DNA from 3 places in the Methylomonas sp. AM2-LC genome. Region 1 is predicted to be linked to each of the others. Evidence: riboswitches for the same ligand, from Rfam matches in the RefSeq annotation. Region 1 holds a riboswitch; each other region holds the start of a gene.
The links. A riboswitch is a leader RNA that binds a small molecule or an ion and turns the genes downstream of it on or off. The one in region 1 is predicted to bind cyclic di-GMP.
Positions count from the first base shown of each region.

Region 2: it holds a riboswitch for cyclic di-GMP, as region 1 does, so the genes downstream of both, ABH008_RS11235 (hypothetical protein) here and ABH008_RS04080 (hypothetical protein) in region 1, are expected to answer to the same signal.
Region 3: it holds a riboswitch for cyclic di-GMP, as region 1 does, so the genes downstream of both, ABH008_RS22695 (hypothetical protein) here and ABH008_RS04080 (hypothetical protein) in region 1, are expected to answer to the same signal.

Region 1 covers NZ_CP157005.1:863,729-869,329, forward strand. The annotation lists gene dhaL (dihydroxyacetone kinase subunit DhaL) at 310-966, opposite strand; gene ABH008_RS04070 (EAL domain-containing protein) at 1,123-2,901, shown strand; gene ABH008_RS04075 (hypothetical protein) at 2,923-3,408, opposite strand; cyclic di-GMP riboswitch class I at 4,002-4,081, shown strand; gene ABH008_RS04080 (hypothetical protein) at 4,126-4,959, shown strand; gene ABH008_RS04085 (hypothetical protein) at 5,047-5,601, shown strand, end outside.
Region 2 covers NZ_CP157005.1:2,479,742-2,485,342, reverse strand. The annotation lists gene ABH008_RS11235 (hypothetical protein) at 1-1,407, opposite strand, end outside; cyclic di-GMP riboswitch class I at 1,479-1,561, opposite strand; gene ABH008_RS11230 (hypothetical protein) at 2,017-2,262, shown strand; partial or broken gene ABH008_RS11225 (IS6 family transposase) at 2,770-3,183, shown strand; gene ABH008_RS11220 (hypothetical protein) at 3,573-4,994, opposite strand; gene ABH008_RS11215 (hypothetical protein) at 5,325-5,601, opposite strand, start outside.
Region 3 covers NZ_CP157006.1:66,841-72,441, forward strand. The annotation lists gene ABH008_RS22680 (conjugal transfer protein TraG N-terminal domain-containing protein) at 1-1,679, shown strand, start outside; gene ABH008_RS22685 (YbaB/EbfC family nucleoid-associated protein) at 1,723-2,097, shown strand; gene ABH008_RS22690 (NF038129 family PEP-CTERM protein) at 2,355-3,044, shown strand; gene ABH008_RS22695 (hypothetical protein) at 3,160-3,537, opposite strand; cyclic di-GMP riboswitch class I at 3,621-3,707, opposite strand; gene ABH008_RS22700 (hypothetical protein) at 3,781-4,566, opposite strand; gene ABH008_RS22705 (metal-dependent hydrolase) at 4,907-5,461, opposite strand; gene ABH008_RS22710 (glycine zipper family protein) at 5,487-5,601, opposite strand, start outside.

The DNA of each region.
Region 1 (5,601 bases):
TTCAACCCAGCCTACGTCATTGAATGTATAAATGTTTCTTAAGTAAGTAGCATCTCAGTATTATACCTGTTAAATCAGGGTTTTGTCAGTGTTTGCACAATAAGTATGCTGACTAAGAATTTGCTTAAAAATTACTTTCCTGTATAGGTGGCGCACATTGTGCAAGATTGATGCGCCGCTCGTTGGTTGGTATATCCTACAAGGCGTGTAATTCGTAGATGTGCCAATCAACGGGCGACGTATCGGAAGAAAATTAATACAAACGGGTTGAGCCAAACCGGAAAGTTAATGCTTACTACACTCTTAGTTCTATGGTTTAATCTGGCCCACTGCAATTTCGCTTTTCAACACGCTAGCTACGGCGGATATCATTAGTTCTGCGGTTTTAGCGCCAGCATCAATATGGCCACGGCTACGTTCACCTAAAAACGATGCCCGGCCTTTAGTGGCGAGCATGTCGCGAGTGGCTTCTGCACCCGTTGCCGCCACCTGGCAAAGGTTATCTAAAACCAGTGTTAAATCCTGATTAGCCTCCGCGCTCTGTTGTAAGCAATGGGCAACAGGAATTAATACATCCAACAGGGTTTTTTCGCCTACATCAGACTTGCCGCGTTGTTTTACCGCCGCAATGGCTAGGGAAAATATTTGTGAAAAGTGAGGAAAATCCAAACACCGATCACTGCTGTGTTTGTGTAAACTTAAAAATAAAGTGGCATACAAAGAGCCGGAGGCGCCGCCGACAGACGACATTAACAGCATGCCTATTTTCTGCCAGGCTTCAGGCCAGGATAACAGGCTAATGGTGGCACTGTTGGCTTCCAAAGCCTGTAAGCCACGTTGTAAATTGAGCAAATGATCGCCATCGCCGATGGCCTCATCAAGTGCGGTTATAGACTCAGCCTGACTGTCAAGGGACTGTTTGATGTTAGCAATTAAAACAGGAAATACTTTAGGGGTAATGGTCATAATGTTTCCAAACAAACAAGATAATAGGCTGAGTGGGAATTATAAAACTGCTAAGGAGGAATAAAAACCGTTGATTTGCCTAAAAGGCGCTGTAATTAAATCGTCATAAATAAGTGCTTTAATTTAAAGAAACTTTTTTTAATGGGTGTAAAAAACATGATGTTTTTCCCAATAGACTCATTCGATATTGCTCTAAACGATGTTAAAAAGCAACCGTTCGGAGAGGATGAGTTCTCTTTTTCCGTCAGACATCTATTGATCTATGTAGAACCCATCAGCATAAAAACCCGTTGTGTAGAAGTGTTGGATCATTTTATCAGCAACGAAGAGTTACTGGCGGTAGTGATTATTGACAAAAATCATATCCCGGTTGGCATTATCGACCGTGGGCGGATGACAGAAATTTTTCTCCGCCCGTTTGCCAGAGATTTGCTGCATAAAACATCTATTGCAGAAATTATGGACGCTCATCCTATTATTGTTGATATCAATGCCAATATTGATGACATTTCCAAAATTATTCTGGATGCCGGTATGCGGCATATGGTTAGCGGTTTTATCGTGCTGGAAGACGGCATCTATGTCGGCATGGCAACTGGCCACGCCTTACTGGAATGTATTACTTTGCGTCGTCAACGCGATCTTTATATGCTGGCGCATTACGATCAGCTAACCGGTTTACCCAATCGCCTACTATTCAATGATCGTCTGCAACAAGCCTGTCAAAATGCGGCACGCAACAAAACCGTATTGGCTTTGGTATTTGTTGATTTGGATCGCTTTAAATTTATTAACGACAGTATGGGGCATAGCTTTGGTGATCGTTTATTGATGATTACTGCTGAGCGCTTACTATCCAGTGTTCGTCAATCGGATACGGTCGCTCGTTTGGGTGGGGATGAGTTTGTGGTGATTTTGCAAAATATTAATCACCAGACAGATGCTGAAGCAGTGCTGTTAACTATTATTGATCAACTGCAATTGCCTATGCCGGTTTTTGGTCGTGACATAAAAATTACCGCCAGTATGGGCATGGCTTTTTATCCCAAACATGCAGAAGATATTGATGGCTTAATCCGCAAAGCCGATGCAGCCATGTATGAAGTAAAAGAGCGCGGACGTAATGCGTACATGATATACAGCCCGGAAATGGAATCGGGTAAAATCAGTCGCATGGGGGTAGAAACCCAATTACGCATGGCTTTGGAAGCCAATGAGTTTTCGCTTTTTTTTCAGCCGCAAATCCGTTTAAGTGATCGCCAAATTATTGGTGTAGAAGCCTTGTTACGCTGGCATCATCCCCATTTAGGCATGGTGTCGCCAGCTACATTTATCCCCATTGCCGAAGAAACGGGGTTAATCGTACCCATAGGCGAATGGGTGCTTAGAGCGGCCTGTCTGCAACAATTGCGTTGGCAGCAACAAGGCTTACCCGCATTGCGTATGGCGGTTAATATCTCGGCACTACAATTTCAACAACCGGCATTTTGCCAGCAGGTAAAGAGCATTATTCAAGACACCGGTATTGATGCACAATATTTGGAATTGGAGCTGACAGAAAGCGGGATTATGAAGCGTGCCGAATTGGCGGTGCAAACCCTAAACGAATTAGGCAGTCAGGGCGTTAAACTGGCTATAGATGATTTTGGTACCGGTTATTCCAGTCTTAGTTATTTAGGAAAGTTTCCGATTGACCGCATTAAAATCGATCAATCCTTTATTCGTAATATAGAAAATACGCCGGCAAATCAGGCCATAGTAAAGGCTATTATTGCGCTGGCGGATAATTTGGGTTTGCAAACGGTGGCAGAAGGTGTGGAAACGGTTGCAGAACTAAATTGTGCGCTTGCCTACCACTGTCACGAAGTGCAAGGCTATTATTTTGCCAAGCCGATGGCCGAGGCGGAGCTAGTCAGTTGGTATCAGCAGTATTAAAGCGCAATGCTGTCACTCTGGTTAATCTTCAACGACCATTTTATCTTCTGGCTGTTCAAGTCGATACTTATCCAGTAAATAAGCTTCCAGCCAGGTTGACGTATTGGCCTGTTTAAATTTGCTGGCATCGGCGGTTTGTAACAGGCGTTGGCGTACTGCATGGTGTGGCAGTAACAACAGCTCTATATCTGACATGGCCACAAATTTATCCGGAGCGGTGTTTTTACCATTAAAGATTTTAAACAACTGGTTCTTTTTTAAACCCAGGTGGAAATTAAGTTCCTCGCGGAATTCCAGAAACAAGGGGAGTAAATCACTGCCAGAGCTAGACTCATCGTGTAAGCGATGCAGTCTGTGTAATAAATGATACACAGCAAAGCGGTACAATTCCGATTCGCGCACAAACAGGCGCGCAGCTGTAGAGCGCATAGATATGCGATCAGCATTATTCAGCCGCATAGAGACGATATGTTTTTTATCGTCCAGCAAATAGTCGTTTTCGTTCAATGCAGATCCTTTTCCGTTATGCACACGGTACGTGCAAAAAAACCGGGTACCAACCCCGAGTACGGCTGGGAAGTGTAAAGCACAAATGTTACAGATTTATAACAATTGCTGTTTTATATGGCTTAAGTCAGCAGAGCGGGGGTGTAAGTGTAATACATCTGTGGGGTGTTTTCGCGAATTGTCACTAGGGTGTAACCGTAATCCACGATTAGTTCTGAAATAATCTGCCGCACATAAAGAGACAGCCAAACAGCAAGCAACTCGATCAATTTAACCACTATTTACTTACTGTGCTTGCTTGTTGCAATTCGACGTAGCGAACAAGTCGATTTGATGTGTGTTTGTATTACATTTCCGCAAACTGTCACGGATGTGTAACGAAAATCACCATATCGGTGTGGAATAATTCGTGGTGTATCACAGAATGCCGTGAGTATCGGTCAGGCTAAAGGTTTTTGGAGTGTACTAGGGAGCATGGATGGCACGAACAGGGAAGAGGATAAGGAAGAGGTTAGGGAGTAGGTGATAAGGTAATAAAAAATGGTAGCGGGGAACTCGACACCTCTAAAGGTGTAGTAAACGTTTAAACAAAAGTGTGTCAAAGCTAAACCTGTCGTGAGGTAGGGGCGGAAAGTTACAGATCTTGAATTATTAAGATGGCTGGGCTGTCAACTTATGTGTTTAGATTTTTTAATTTTAAAACATAAGGATTTACAAATGAAATTTACAAAAACTTTGCTTGCTGCTGCAGTACTGATGGCAACTGCCTCTGGTGTTGCAAACGCGTCTTTGGCTAACAACTCTGTTCCAGCTACAGGCAACGAAGCTTTCTTGTCTGTGTATGATTCAAGCTATGTTAATACAGATGGTAGCGTAGGTAGAACTTTTAACTACGATTTGGGCGTTACTATGGCTCAAATCCAAACTTCAGGTTTGTCAGCATTCGCATCTTCTTATGACCTGAGCACTGACAGCAACTGGACTGCTTTTACTAACGGCATGAATGCTGCTACTACTAGCTATTTAGTTCTGGATGGCGGTGGCAACAATCTGTTGCAAACTGGTAACACTAACATTGGTTATTTGACACAAAGCTTGGCTGGTGTAGTAAGCTCAGTAGAAAAACAAGCTTCATCTATCGCATCTGGTGAAATTAATCTTTCTGCCGGCGGAAACAGCTCCTTAGTTACCAATGCTCCTGCAAACGGTACATATGGTCAGTTTACCAATGCTGGTGGTAACCAATATTCACCTGTTGGCATATACGCTGGTTTGAGCGGTGTGAATGCAACTTATGATCCAACTGCTGCTTATGGTTCACAAATCAGTTTGTATTTGGATACCAGCACTAATGTAACTTCAGGTACAGGTTCGCATAAAGTTACAGTAGCAGAGTATTTGGCTGGTGATGCAGCTGTATTGGGCGCTGTATCTTTAAGCGGCAATACTCTGTCTTTTATAGCACCTACTTCAGCAGTACCTGTTCCTGCTGCTGTGTGGATGTTTGGCGCTGGTCTGTTAGGCATGTTGCGTTTAAATCGTCGTAAATAATTACTCGCTAGCCTAGACAAACTGAAAAGTCAGCAAATGTGCTGGCTTTTCAGCTTACCTTGAATACAACAATTTCAGAGAAAAATCATGAAAAAATTAATCTTAGCAACTGCGGTTGCAGCGGCTTTCGCTGGTCAAGCGCAAGCATTTACTGCTGTAGCAGTACCCTTAACAGGTGCTGGTACACCAAACTGGACTGCAATCAATGCCGCCGGTAAAACAGAAGGCTATATCACTGGTTCTTCCGCTGCTACTCCTTTCCTGGAAGAAGCGTTGCGTAGCGAATGTAATACTAGCGTAAGCCCAGTTTACAAAATTGCCGATTCTACCAATTCAGCATTCGTTTATGTCTGCTCTAACGCAGGTACTAACGCTAACCTGACAACACCTTATTTGGTGATGCACAAACGTGATGGTGGCGGTTCTATCAATGCGCTTAAAAATGCAAACGGTACATTACAGTTTTTTGTTAACGAAGCCACTGCTCCTAATGTAACAGCTTGCCAAACTGGCGCTGCTGTTGTTGGTGCAATTTCTAATTGTACTGGTGGTACTGTATCACTTGCCACTACCGGTCAATTGGCTGATGTAGGTTTCTCAGACGTCGATTCAGCTCAGTTTTCTTCAGCTAGTAACGGTAGT
Region 2 (5,601 bases), 1.6 Mb from region 1:
AACAGTTGATGTGGTTGCATACAGATTGACAGTACCATCAGCATGTAAAGAACCCACTATATGACGCACACCACCGGTTGTGGTGGTATAGCTACCTGTTGAACCGTCCAGAGCAGTACCTGTTACTGTATATGGAACGCCCAAACCTAAACCGTTTTGCAGGGTATAAACGTTGCTCCAAACACCAGTTGTGGTGTTAAGTACCCATTTTTCTATACCTTCGTTGCCAGTAGCAGCATAAGGAAATTTAGTACCGCCTTCATCAGCCACATATAAAGTGGTTGGGTTAGCAAACCACATACCGAAAGGATAATGCGTTGGTGCCACGCTGGCTAAATCAGCAGGGAAGCCAGGCAGAACAGTAATTGGGCTAGTACCGCTCAAGTTGCCAGCGCCAAAGTCACCGACATTACCAACTTGATAAACGGTGTTAATGCCGTTACCGCCGCTACCTTTGCTGACATACATAGTGCCTTTGTAAACAGTAGCACCACGGAAGTTGTCGTCTTTACCCACTTTGTCAGAGGGTCCGTAAACCAAGCCAGTTAACGGGTTGATTGAATTGACAGTAAAACCATGTTGCCCATCGGCAGTCAGGTTACCGATAACAGAGGTATTTGGACTAGTACTACCCGCAGCAATAGTTTGTACACCGGTGTTGCTGCTTAACTGAGCAAGTACAGAAGCCGCTGGTGCAGGTTTACCGGCATTACCCGCGTTACCTGCCATGTAATACTGATTGTTGGTACTGTCTAAAATGGCAGTACGGCCGTTATTGCCGCTATAGCCGTTGGTATTAGTCAGGAACCAAGTGCCATCATTATTTAATTGCATGATGTTACGATAGGTAGGCGCACTAAAACCGTAGGTTGGGTTAGTGGTATCGATCAAACCTGGGGTATTACTGTTAGAAACGTCAAGTAAACCACTAGTGGTGCTGTAACCAACCAGGGTCAGCGCAGATACGCCATCAGAAGACAAATTAACAGACAGTTCTGATTTAGAAGGGAAGCTGGTAACGAAATCTAAACTTTTTGATGCAGCCAGTGCTGTTAAATCGATGGTTTTTTGTACATAACCATTGGTACTGTTAACCAGGCTTAAATAGATGGGTGAAGTAATACCAAAACTGGCATCAGCACCCGCATTTAAAAACACACTAGGATAAGCGCTGCTGGTAGTTACTGCGGCTATTTTAGTAGTGGCATTAGTGCTAGGTAATAATGCAGGAATAGCGCTTGCAGTGCCCGTATATTTACTGCTAGTTAATACCAATGTGTCTGGTGTAAGGCTTACACCCAGCGCATATGATACAGCAGGCATACAGGCTAGTAACAAGCTACCCGCTAAGCTTGTCTGAATGGCACGGTGTAAAACTGCATTATATTTTGTTGTTTTTGTACTCATGAACAAGATCGCTCCATACGGCTTCAAAAATGTGGTCGCAGCTGCCAAATTTTAAAATTGACAATGTTTAATGTGGCAGCTCGGCTATCTTTTCTTTGTGTACAGATCCGCAGCTTTCCGCCCCTGTTTCACAACAGGTTAGGCTTTTCACAAGCGGAATACTAACAAGCCATTATGTCGATATCGTGACTAATATATAACGGTTTTATGTCAAGCACCGTAACCTAGATGTCATTATTTAAGGCAAAACATACAATAAATACAGCATAAAATACGCAGTATTTATTTTTTATGTAATTGTTTTTATGTATTTATTTTTTATTACACGTTCTTACTAAGACGATTTACAGTTGTATGCTTAAAAATTAAACAACACACACATTAACATTTGTAATGTGTTGTTAATAAACATAGCCAGAATGAAAGGTAATCGGAAAGGTATTTGTAAGAAAACTATTTGTTATTCAATAAAAATAAGCGCTGCAACGTGTGTTTTGCTCAGGATTAAGCTAGCATATAAACTCTATAAGCTGTTGAGTGTTTGCCTAACACACGTAAAAACTCACCATAAACTAACATACACAATAAGTTATTCGGGGATTTATAAGCATGGAAGAACTTAAAGCTTTAGAGTCTTTAGGCGTTACGCTACCAACACCCGCAGCCCTATTTGCCATGCTGTTGTTCAGTTTAATTGGCTATGCGGCTTATCGCTATGGTAAAAGGCTGGAATTACCTGTGCCCAAATGGCTAGGTGTAGCCTTGATGTTTTATCCGTATGCAGTATCTGAAACCTGGATGTTGTACGCGGTGGGTGTCAGCTTGTGCGCTGGATTGTATATCTGGCGACATTAGACGCTGTCAGTTTAGGCATTTACCCATAACGCAAGATTCGGATAGGCATACCCGCTTCCAGAACGGCCATCTCTATTGAAAAAGTTTTAGGGGCTGATCAAATTATTCAGCCTGATCCTAATACTTTTGTGTGAACAAAAAACAATACATGCAAATTTTATGATTCAATGGAAAAAAATTAATCCTTAAATAGATGCACCGGACTTTTTGCGAACTCTATTCAGTTGAAATCAAATTTTGATAAAATTAAGCTGTTGTTATCGAAATTATTATAAGTTTGGCTAATAATATAGAACTCGAAAGATGCGCCTGACGGCGGCATCCTATTAGGCACACCTTACCGAGTTAACCTAACGAACAGCCCTGACAAAAACTACACCTGATCACGTTGCAAGAGAGTAATTGCCTAACATAATGAATTAGTTTTTAGGGGCAAATGAAATTGGTTTTGTCGCAAATTTTGCTGGCTCTTTGCGATAATGCCCGGAATTTGAGTAGGCCGAAAGCATGATCAATTTCCGTTGCGCCCATTATCCAAAAGATGCCATCCTTTACGCCGTTTACTTTTATGTTCGTTATGGCGTATCGTATCGAGATCTTGAAGAAATTTTAGAAGAGCGCGGTGTCCACGTTGATCACTCAACGCTCAACCGCTGGGTGATCCGGTATTCGCCGATGATTGCCGAGGCCGCGAAGAAAAGCAAACGAATGGCCGCCGATTCCTGGAGGATGGACGAAACTTATATTAAAGTCAAAGGCCAATGGGTATACCTGTACCGGGCCATTGATAAGTATGGCGATACTATTGATTTTATGCTGTCAGAACGCGGGGATGAAGAGGCGTCCACACGCTTTTTCAAACAGGCGATTGATATCAATGGCCTGCCAAATCGTGTAGTCATCGACAAGAGCGGTTCAAACGAAGTGTCGGAATTCATAATTAGTGTCAAAAAGATATTATTTAATTTCAATAGGTTGCCATTAATTATGAAACAAAAATTAGCATCAAAATTTCATTATTTTTGACAAAAAAAGCATTAAATTTCACAATTTATGTCATAAAACTGCGTAATTGCATTTACTTTAGCACTCACTTGTACACACTTAAAGATTGGGTGCGCGCGCTCGACAAGTTTCAATCGCTAACGGTTAGTTACCAGTTGACGGGCAAGTACCGGCCATCAAAAGTCATTGGCATCCCGCAAAACCAGCACTGTCGAACGGCAGATCTCTGCGCATTAGCGGCCACTGGCGAACTTCTTGGCTGCATGTAAGTTGACCAAAGCTGCCAGTCATGTTTGGCGCTTACTTCATTCCCCCGAATGGCGGTTTTCGGGAATACAGTCGGGGTCAATGCCGGATTCCATCATCGCGGCAAGCTTCGCGTCCCGAATCACTTCTTCAATGTGGGCAAGTATCATAGGTGACAAAGGCTCTGTTTTCTGAAGCTTACTTACCAATAGATCTCTAGCAGCATAGGTAGCATGATGTGAGCGGTAGTCCATTAACATAGCACGCCTTTTGCGCTTAAGTGACAATCGCGCGTGCCAAGACGTTGTCTTATCTCTAATTTGATGGCGAATTACCTTCAGGGAGAAAAGCAAGCTGGTACGTAAGTAAGCCCGTTGAGTCTTTGAGCGAAGCGACAACGTTATTTCGGTAAGCTTGAGGCAGGCTTGGGTCCAGTCTGCACGCTCTTCAAAAGACACATCAGGTTTAGAGAATTGCTGATCGCGGGCGTAAGTTTGCTTCTCCAGGTGATTCCACAGATAGACTTCATTGGCGAATGTTAGGTACTTGTTGACTAGCTCGTATTGACCCCAGTCACCTGCCTGTGTAGCGGACTGGACAATTTGATCGTAAATCTGTTGGCCCATCTCCTGGCTTGCGATCGATTGCTCAGATAATCTCGACTGGACCAACGCTTCAAATTCCTTCAGTTTTCCGATAATGTCTTCAGTCCCTTGCCGTTGCTTTACGATTGCGGGTAATAATTCCTTTCGCTCTGGGTAGCAAAAATCGCTCAACTCGCCTTCAATATGCTCCAATTGCGATAGGTCAATGAATGCCTCCGGAACTTCTTTCAGCAGGCTTGAGTTTTCGTCGAGGTGGTTAGGTGACACGCTCTCAGCGCTCCTCGGCTTCTTGAATAGCGTGATGCCCAGAGCGTCGAAGTACATCGCTACCAGCTCTGAGCAAAATACTCCTGTATGGCTCGATACCCCTTTCCGGCTTTCCATGAGCTTGACCACTTGTTCTGAGATCTCCTCGATCCGGTCTGAAAGATCTACCGGCTTGATCAGTCGTGAGAGAATAGAGTAGCGGCGAAAGAGCACCTTCTCTTGCAAGTCTGACGCAGCTTTAAGGAGTTGCTTGGGAGTCTTGCTCTCGATTGCGGGATGCCGAAGCAGCTTGTAGGCCTTGGGAGCATCTGGAATTGAGTACACAGAGAAGTTTCCGAACTCCGTGCTTGAAAGAAACAACAAGGGCAGGTTTGTAAAACCGACACCCAACCCATCCGCTTCCACAAGTGTCGGCTGTAGCGCGTATTCCAGTGGAAGAAAAATCGCGGCATGGGAAAACTCTCCTCTGGTAGCTTTTGCGATGAATGTCGACCGAGCGGCTCGGCCGCGAGTCAGTAAGACATCACCTGGACGGATTTTGTCTATCCGGAGGAAAGGTGCAAGGGATTGGAGTTTCTTCGGATTTAGTTTTTTGCTCTCTTCTGACAAGAAAGTCTCCTCGCTCGTAATTTGGTTCATCTGGCTTTCATCTCTTTGAGTCTTAGCCGCTGTACGTCTTTAGAATCTAAAGAAAGCCGCCATCGGCGAATGGTAGACTTTGGTCAGGCCGAATAACTGCTGAGGCCGATCAGTACTCTTTCGTGGTGTGGAAACCAGCGTCAGCAATACCCCTGATAGCTGCCCTTAATGCCATCGAAGGGCGAACGTCTCTTGTGGGTCGTATCCTGATGGCCAGCCTGTTCGAAATGAATCATTGTCAGCGGCCGCTTTAGAGTAAATTTGGCGTAGCAGGATTTTGTCGAAACTGGAAGCTTCTGTTCAAATGCTCACGCTAGTCCTATTAACGCTAGTAAAAATTGCTTTCCAACACTCAGTGTCATCTGACTGCGTCAGCTTAACTAAGTCGATTGCATGTACAGTGATGCGCAACGTTGTATTAGGTACTGAAAAGCTTTGTTTATCTGTTTCACTGAATCTTTCATGTGCAGGATAAAGCAAGTGCAAATCGCTGCACTGATAACGAACTGCATAACTAATCATCTGATATAGATCACTCTGCGAGATATTCTTCTTGTTATCTACTGCATCAAGTAGC
Region 3 (5,601 bases), on a different replicon from region 1:
TGAAAGTTGATAGCAAAGGAAACTTTAATGCCAACACAGCCGGAACAAAAACCGGTATGGCATCAACCATGATCAGTACTGCTCAAGATATGTCCAGTGCAGTCTCAAGTAAACGTGAAGCAGCGAGTTCAGCAGGCAAAAACTTTACGCAAGCAACGGCAAATATGAATCAAATTTCATCTAAAACAGGTACAAGTACAGCCGTAGGAAAAAAGGTAGCAGAGAGCGTTGGGTCACAAGTAAGTGCTGCTAATAGTACGAGTGTCGGTTCTGGCGGATCAACCAGTACAATGTCAAGTTTAAGCGACAAGGAATCTGCATCAATACAGAACACAGCTGGTGCAGCGGCAAAGGCAGGTACGCCTGCCAGAATGATTGGAGCGGCTGTATCATTGGGACTTCAAGCCAGTGCCGGTACATCTAAAGAAAGAGCGGATATACTTGGAAATATGGCCCAAGCAACATATGGATCACAATCTACCGCACAAGATGTGCAATCAGCATCATTCCAATCTGAACAGTCCGAACAAACAATGAGCACTAGCGAGAAGGCGAAGATGCAAGCTACTTCAGAAGCATTCAATAGTGCATTGACGACAGGCATAGCAGCAAGTGAAGCATACACCCAAGCAGCTTCTGAACAAACAAGTATGGGTGCAGGATACACAGGCTCATTCCAACAAGTGGCTAGTAAATTGGCCAGTTCACAATCAAGCATACGTGCATTAAATTTAGCAGATCAAGAAATGCTGTCAAGTATGGGTAGTGCCGATTATGCTGATCTAAAGGGTCAATCTGCAAAAGCAATTAATGCTTCAAGTGCTATTTTAAGTGGTCAGCAATCTGATGCATTAAATAAATTTTTAACGCTTAGAGCTCACGATCCTGCTGCAGCCGCACAGATACTTAATGACGCAGTTATGCCGCCAAATAGCAATGGTGGTGGAAGTGGCGTTAGTTTTGGTGCACATGAATTTCAAGGAGGAAAAGGGATTGGGGATATTGTTAGCCCCGAACAAACTGCCAACATGGAAGCTAGATCTCGATTTAACGGTTCAGGTGGTCATGGTATTGAACACGAAGTTGATGGAGATGGTTCACCTGGTTCACCTGGTTCACATGGTTCACATGGTTCATCTAAAAAGATTGGTAGTACGGGCAATCACAATTCTGGATACGAACACGGTGGTTCGTCAAAAGGTAATCACCCTTCAGGATCGAATTCTGGTGGTGCGACTAAATCATCAACTAATGTAAGTGGCGGTGGAACTGGAAATTTAACATTTGAATCTGTTCAAGCAAGTGCTAAAGCAATTAAAGATCAGAGTGAAAATGCTAAGGCCTATGCTTCTGCAAATCCATTAAAAACAGGCGTAGATGGTTTGGATACAAGTAATACATATGAGCACGGAAAAATTGCTGCCGGAAACCTTGCAAAAGGAGGCGCCGATGTTGCAGTTGGTATTGGCAATGATGTCTTATCAGCGGGTCAAAAATTCACAGACGGAGCAAAACAAGTGCTGCACGCAGGAGCTGTCACCGGCAATACTGGTGTGGCAGTGGTTCAAGATGCGATAACCCATCTAGTGACTGGTGATAACCCCGCTCCTGCACATAGATCTGTCAGTAATACCGATGTACCAGTAATTGAAAAACCAGATAGTAATTCAAATAAATAACCGGCAAATAGCCAGAATATCAACCTAAAAAGAGGAAATTAGTATGAGTTTCGGAAAAAAGAAACCTAGCAGTGACATTAAATTGAATAGAAAGGACTATGAAAAAAACCAAAAAAAAATTGGTAATGAATTTGAAAGGCTAATGGCAAGCTATAAACAAGATTTTGATAGCAGAGAATTTAAACAATCCATTGATTCTGATCGTATTTCTGTCGTACTGACTGGAAATAGACAAGTAAAATCAATTCATGTTGATCAAGAACTTTTGTCGACAAATTGGGAAAATGTTGAAGAAAATCTGGTTACAGCAATCAATCAATGTATTAGCGATATTCACATTGCTGATGTGGAGTTAATGAAATTAGTTCAGGATGAACTTGCTGACAACCTGGAAAATATTCTAAAAAAATCGGCCTAAATGAGAAATCTAGTTTACTAGTTTTAAATTCATACAAATAAAAACAGAAATTACTCAGGTGCTTGGTCGGCTAACTGAATGGTGGTCTCATTGGTCCGTTGCTGGGTATGCATTCATTGCATACTCTACGGGTGACCAGGCTAATTGTACTAGAGCATTACCCATAAAAATTTATAGAACGTTTTAATTTATCTAGATAACTATTTAAGTTTTATCTATAAATTGAAATACAAACTGCTTTAAACAAGGAGTACGAAATGGCACAAAAAAACACTTTTACACATTATCTGTTGGCTCTAATCTGTAGTCAATTTATGTTAATGTCCGCACATGCCAACGATATATTATCATCTAGCAATAACCAGCCTGTGACACCAGCAAACGAAATTTTCACGACAATCTTTACCAAGCCTTTAAACGGAACAAATGCAGAATTAGTGTTTGATTTTAACGCTGGCAATGGACACCTACCCAACTCGGTCACTATTACCAACTTTATGACTGACGGCATTCAGTCGCAGGTTAATTCCACTGTAATAGGTGATGTAACCGGGAATCTCTCTTCCACAGTTACCCTTAATAACACACAGCATCATAATGAGGTTATCCAACCTATTACCTTGGGTAACACCATAGGCTTTAGTTTCGAAACAACGAATAATAATGACCCCACTGCGACTATAGCCGATGCATTTTCAGTTTATTTACTCGATGCTAATGGTCAAAGTCTGTTTACCACGACAGATAAAAGCGGGGCTAATTCGTTGCTAACCTATACTTTTGATGGCGGATTCACTATGAATCACGCCACAGCCGATATTAGTAATCCTGTCACTTGGGCAATAGCTATGTCTGGGCCAGTGCTTGCTACGCCGCTACCGGGTGCTTTGTGGTTATTTGCTACAGCATTCATCGGTTTTTGTTTAAGACAAAGTCGTCGTTGTTGAGTTCCGGGCATAGCCCACACCTTCAGTCATCAGTGGCAGAAAGCGTGGGCTTCAACATTATCCATAGAAGTATCGTTGTTAAGACTCAACCAGCTCTCTTTCAAATAATTGTCAATCATCGAGCATGGGGAACAACAGCCATATCGTCAGCAATAGCCTCTCCAACATGATGAATAGCACTACTCAATTGGGTAAACATTTGTTGTTCAGCTAATCGTGAATTGGCATCCGGCATAATGACAGCCTTAGTTCCGTAGCGCATAACCGAAGAAACCCTTGCTGATAATACGCCTGGTACACTGGCAGCAAAATTATCAAAGTCATTCGCAGCCAACTCCAAATTTGGATTGGTATTGTAGTGATCCAATGTATCAGGAATCGAATGATTGGGTGAAAAAGCAACAATGGGTTTAGTTTCGTCAACACCAGGAATATTGGCCGCGCCATAAATTAGTGCGCCTGAAACAAGAACGCTTTTTACAAGGGTTAACATGAGCTGTCTCCTGATATTAGGTGAGACAGGGAAGAGGGAGTTTATCGTGGAGGGCTGGAGGCTACTGCTTTCAGTCTCGCGACTCTGGTAATCCCGCTGCCCCTGACATTTTTTATCATGGGTCGGTAACTTTGCGTCCCAGCCTCACGACTGGTTTGCCATTTTCTGTCACACAACTTTTTAAGTTGATTACATTATAGTGAACAAAACTGTAATAACCATGATGTGTTTCACAATTCTAAACTATTGTTTTGGTGCTTTTAAATGTGAAATTTTGTTTTCAATATGCGGTTTAAACGTACGCAATTCATCGGGATCTTTGCAAAACATGGTTACAAGCACACGACAATTATTACGAATAGAGAACACATAATGCAAAGTATCATCTGGGTGTTTCCATATTTCAGGGGCTTTACCGTACTTATTCAATTTATGACTCATTACGTTTGAAGGCATTGGGACGATCTGAATGCGATCTTTAAGTCGTCTGAGTATATTACGCCAGGCGTTTTGCGTATTAATAGTTCCGCAATATTCAGCATATCTTTCAAGAGCGTGCTTGGTAATAGCAACTTCACCCAATCCTTCAATTTGATATTTCTCAATACCACAATAATCGGTACTATCAACAACAGGAATTGATTCAAGCTCACTATCGTCCGGAAACCATGATGTATCTTTGGAAACTTCAATGACCGCGTCGGCATATCTGGTTAGAATTGGATATGCATATTCGATCAATTCATGCTTGTCGCAAGACTTTTTTGAAATTTTTTTTATGGCACCCTTTGACACAACAATTTTAAGATTAATGCCTGACCTATTTTGGGAATAGACACGACCATTATCGTCACCCAGAAGGTAACGAATTGCGATCAATTCTGCAGAAGACCTCGCATCAGAACAAGAAATGGGCAATGTCACATCAAGCCCCTTGCGACGATTTTTACCGGTTGACCAATAGACTCTAACAGTTACATGACTGGAAGAGTTTGATTCTGAAGCTGCAAATACAGTTAATACATCCATCGAAAGCGAAAAATTTAAAAGGTGATTGTAGGAGAATAATAAAGTTTCATACTGAAACAGCTCGGAAGCCGCATTCTATTGTTAAAAAAGCGGTAAGAAGGAAAAATAAAGTTGCATACTGACTTGCCTTGATACCTCCACTATCAATCCATAATCGAAAAATAAAGTGTCATACTAAAAGATGTAAAACTTGAGATCACAATTAAATTCAATAGATTAATATTTTGTCGTTGATAGCGGAACGACTTTCCAGTATGCAACTTTATTATTCAGTATGATACTTTTTTACTTGGTATGAATTTTTATTACTCTCCCACAGTGATGCATTTTGCCTACAAAACTAAAAAAATGCCAACCAATTAATGGGAGGTAGAAAAATCTGAGTAAACAGAATAATCACTAAAACAATCAGTATCTCTGATGAAGAACCTGATTTATAAACGTTAAATGTTACTCTTCTTCCAAATGGATTTAACAAAGGAATTCCGGCTGGAGTCAAAATATCTAAGGCCAAATGCAACCAGCATGCAATAACAAACCCAATCATAGACAAAATGATTGATCGAATAAGTAATCCGTCAAAGCTTAAGAAAATTGTTATGACAAGTATTGAAATTGCAAACCAAAAAAAAGGCCAATGGGTTAATGTTCTGTGAGGGATCAGTGATCGACGTTCTTTAGTTTTTGGATTAAAGGAAGGTATTTCAAGTCGATCTGGACCTCTTGATCCAGCCACAATACCCAATGCAATCATTAGAAGGGCTCCAGAAGAATGAAGTTCCAAACTGTATCCTGAGAAGATTTCTGATATAGCCGTATTTAGTGACCATTCGTTTGATCTTAGAAGCGCGATAGAGACGGAGGATGCAGTTACATAATGACCAAAAGGAGACATACCGATTCACTAGTTAGAAAGATAGTTATTTAGATGCGTTATGGCCACGATATCGAAGACAGTAAACATATGCATTTTTAAATCCATTGTTGTCTGAAAGAAAAAATTTCTCGACCAACACCCCAGCGGCTCCGGCTGCA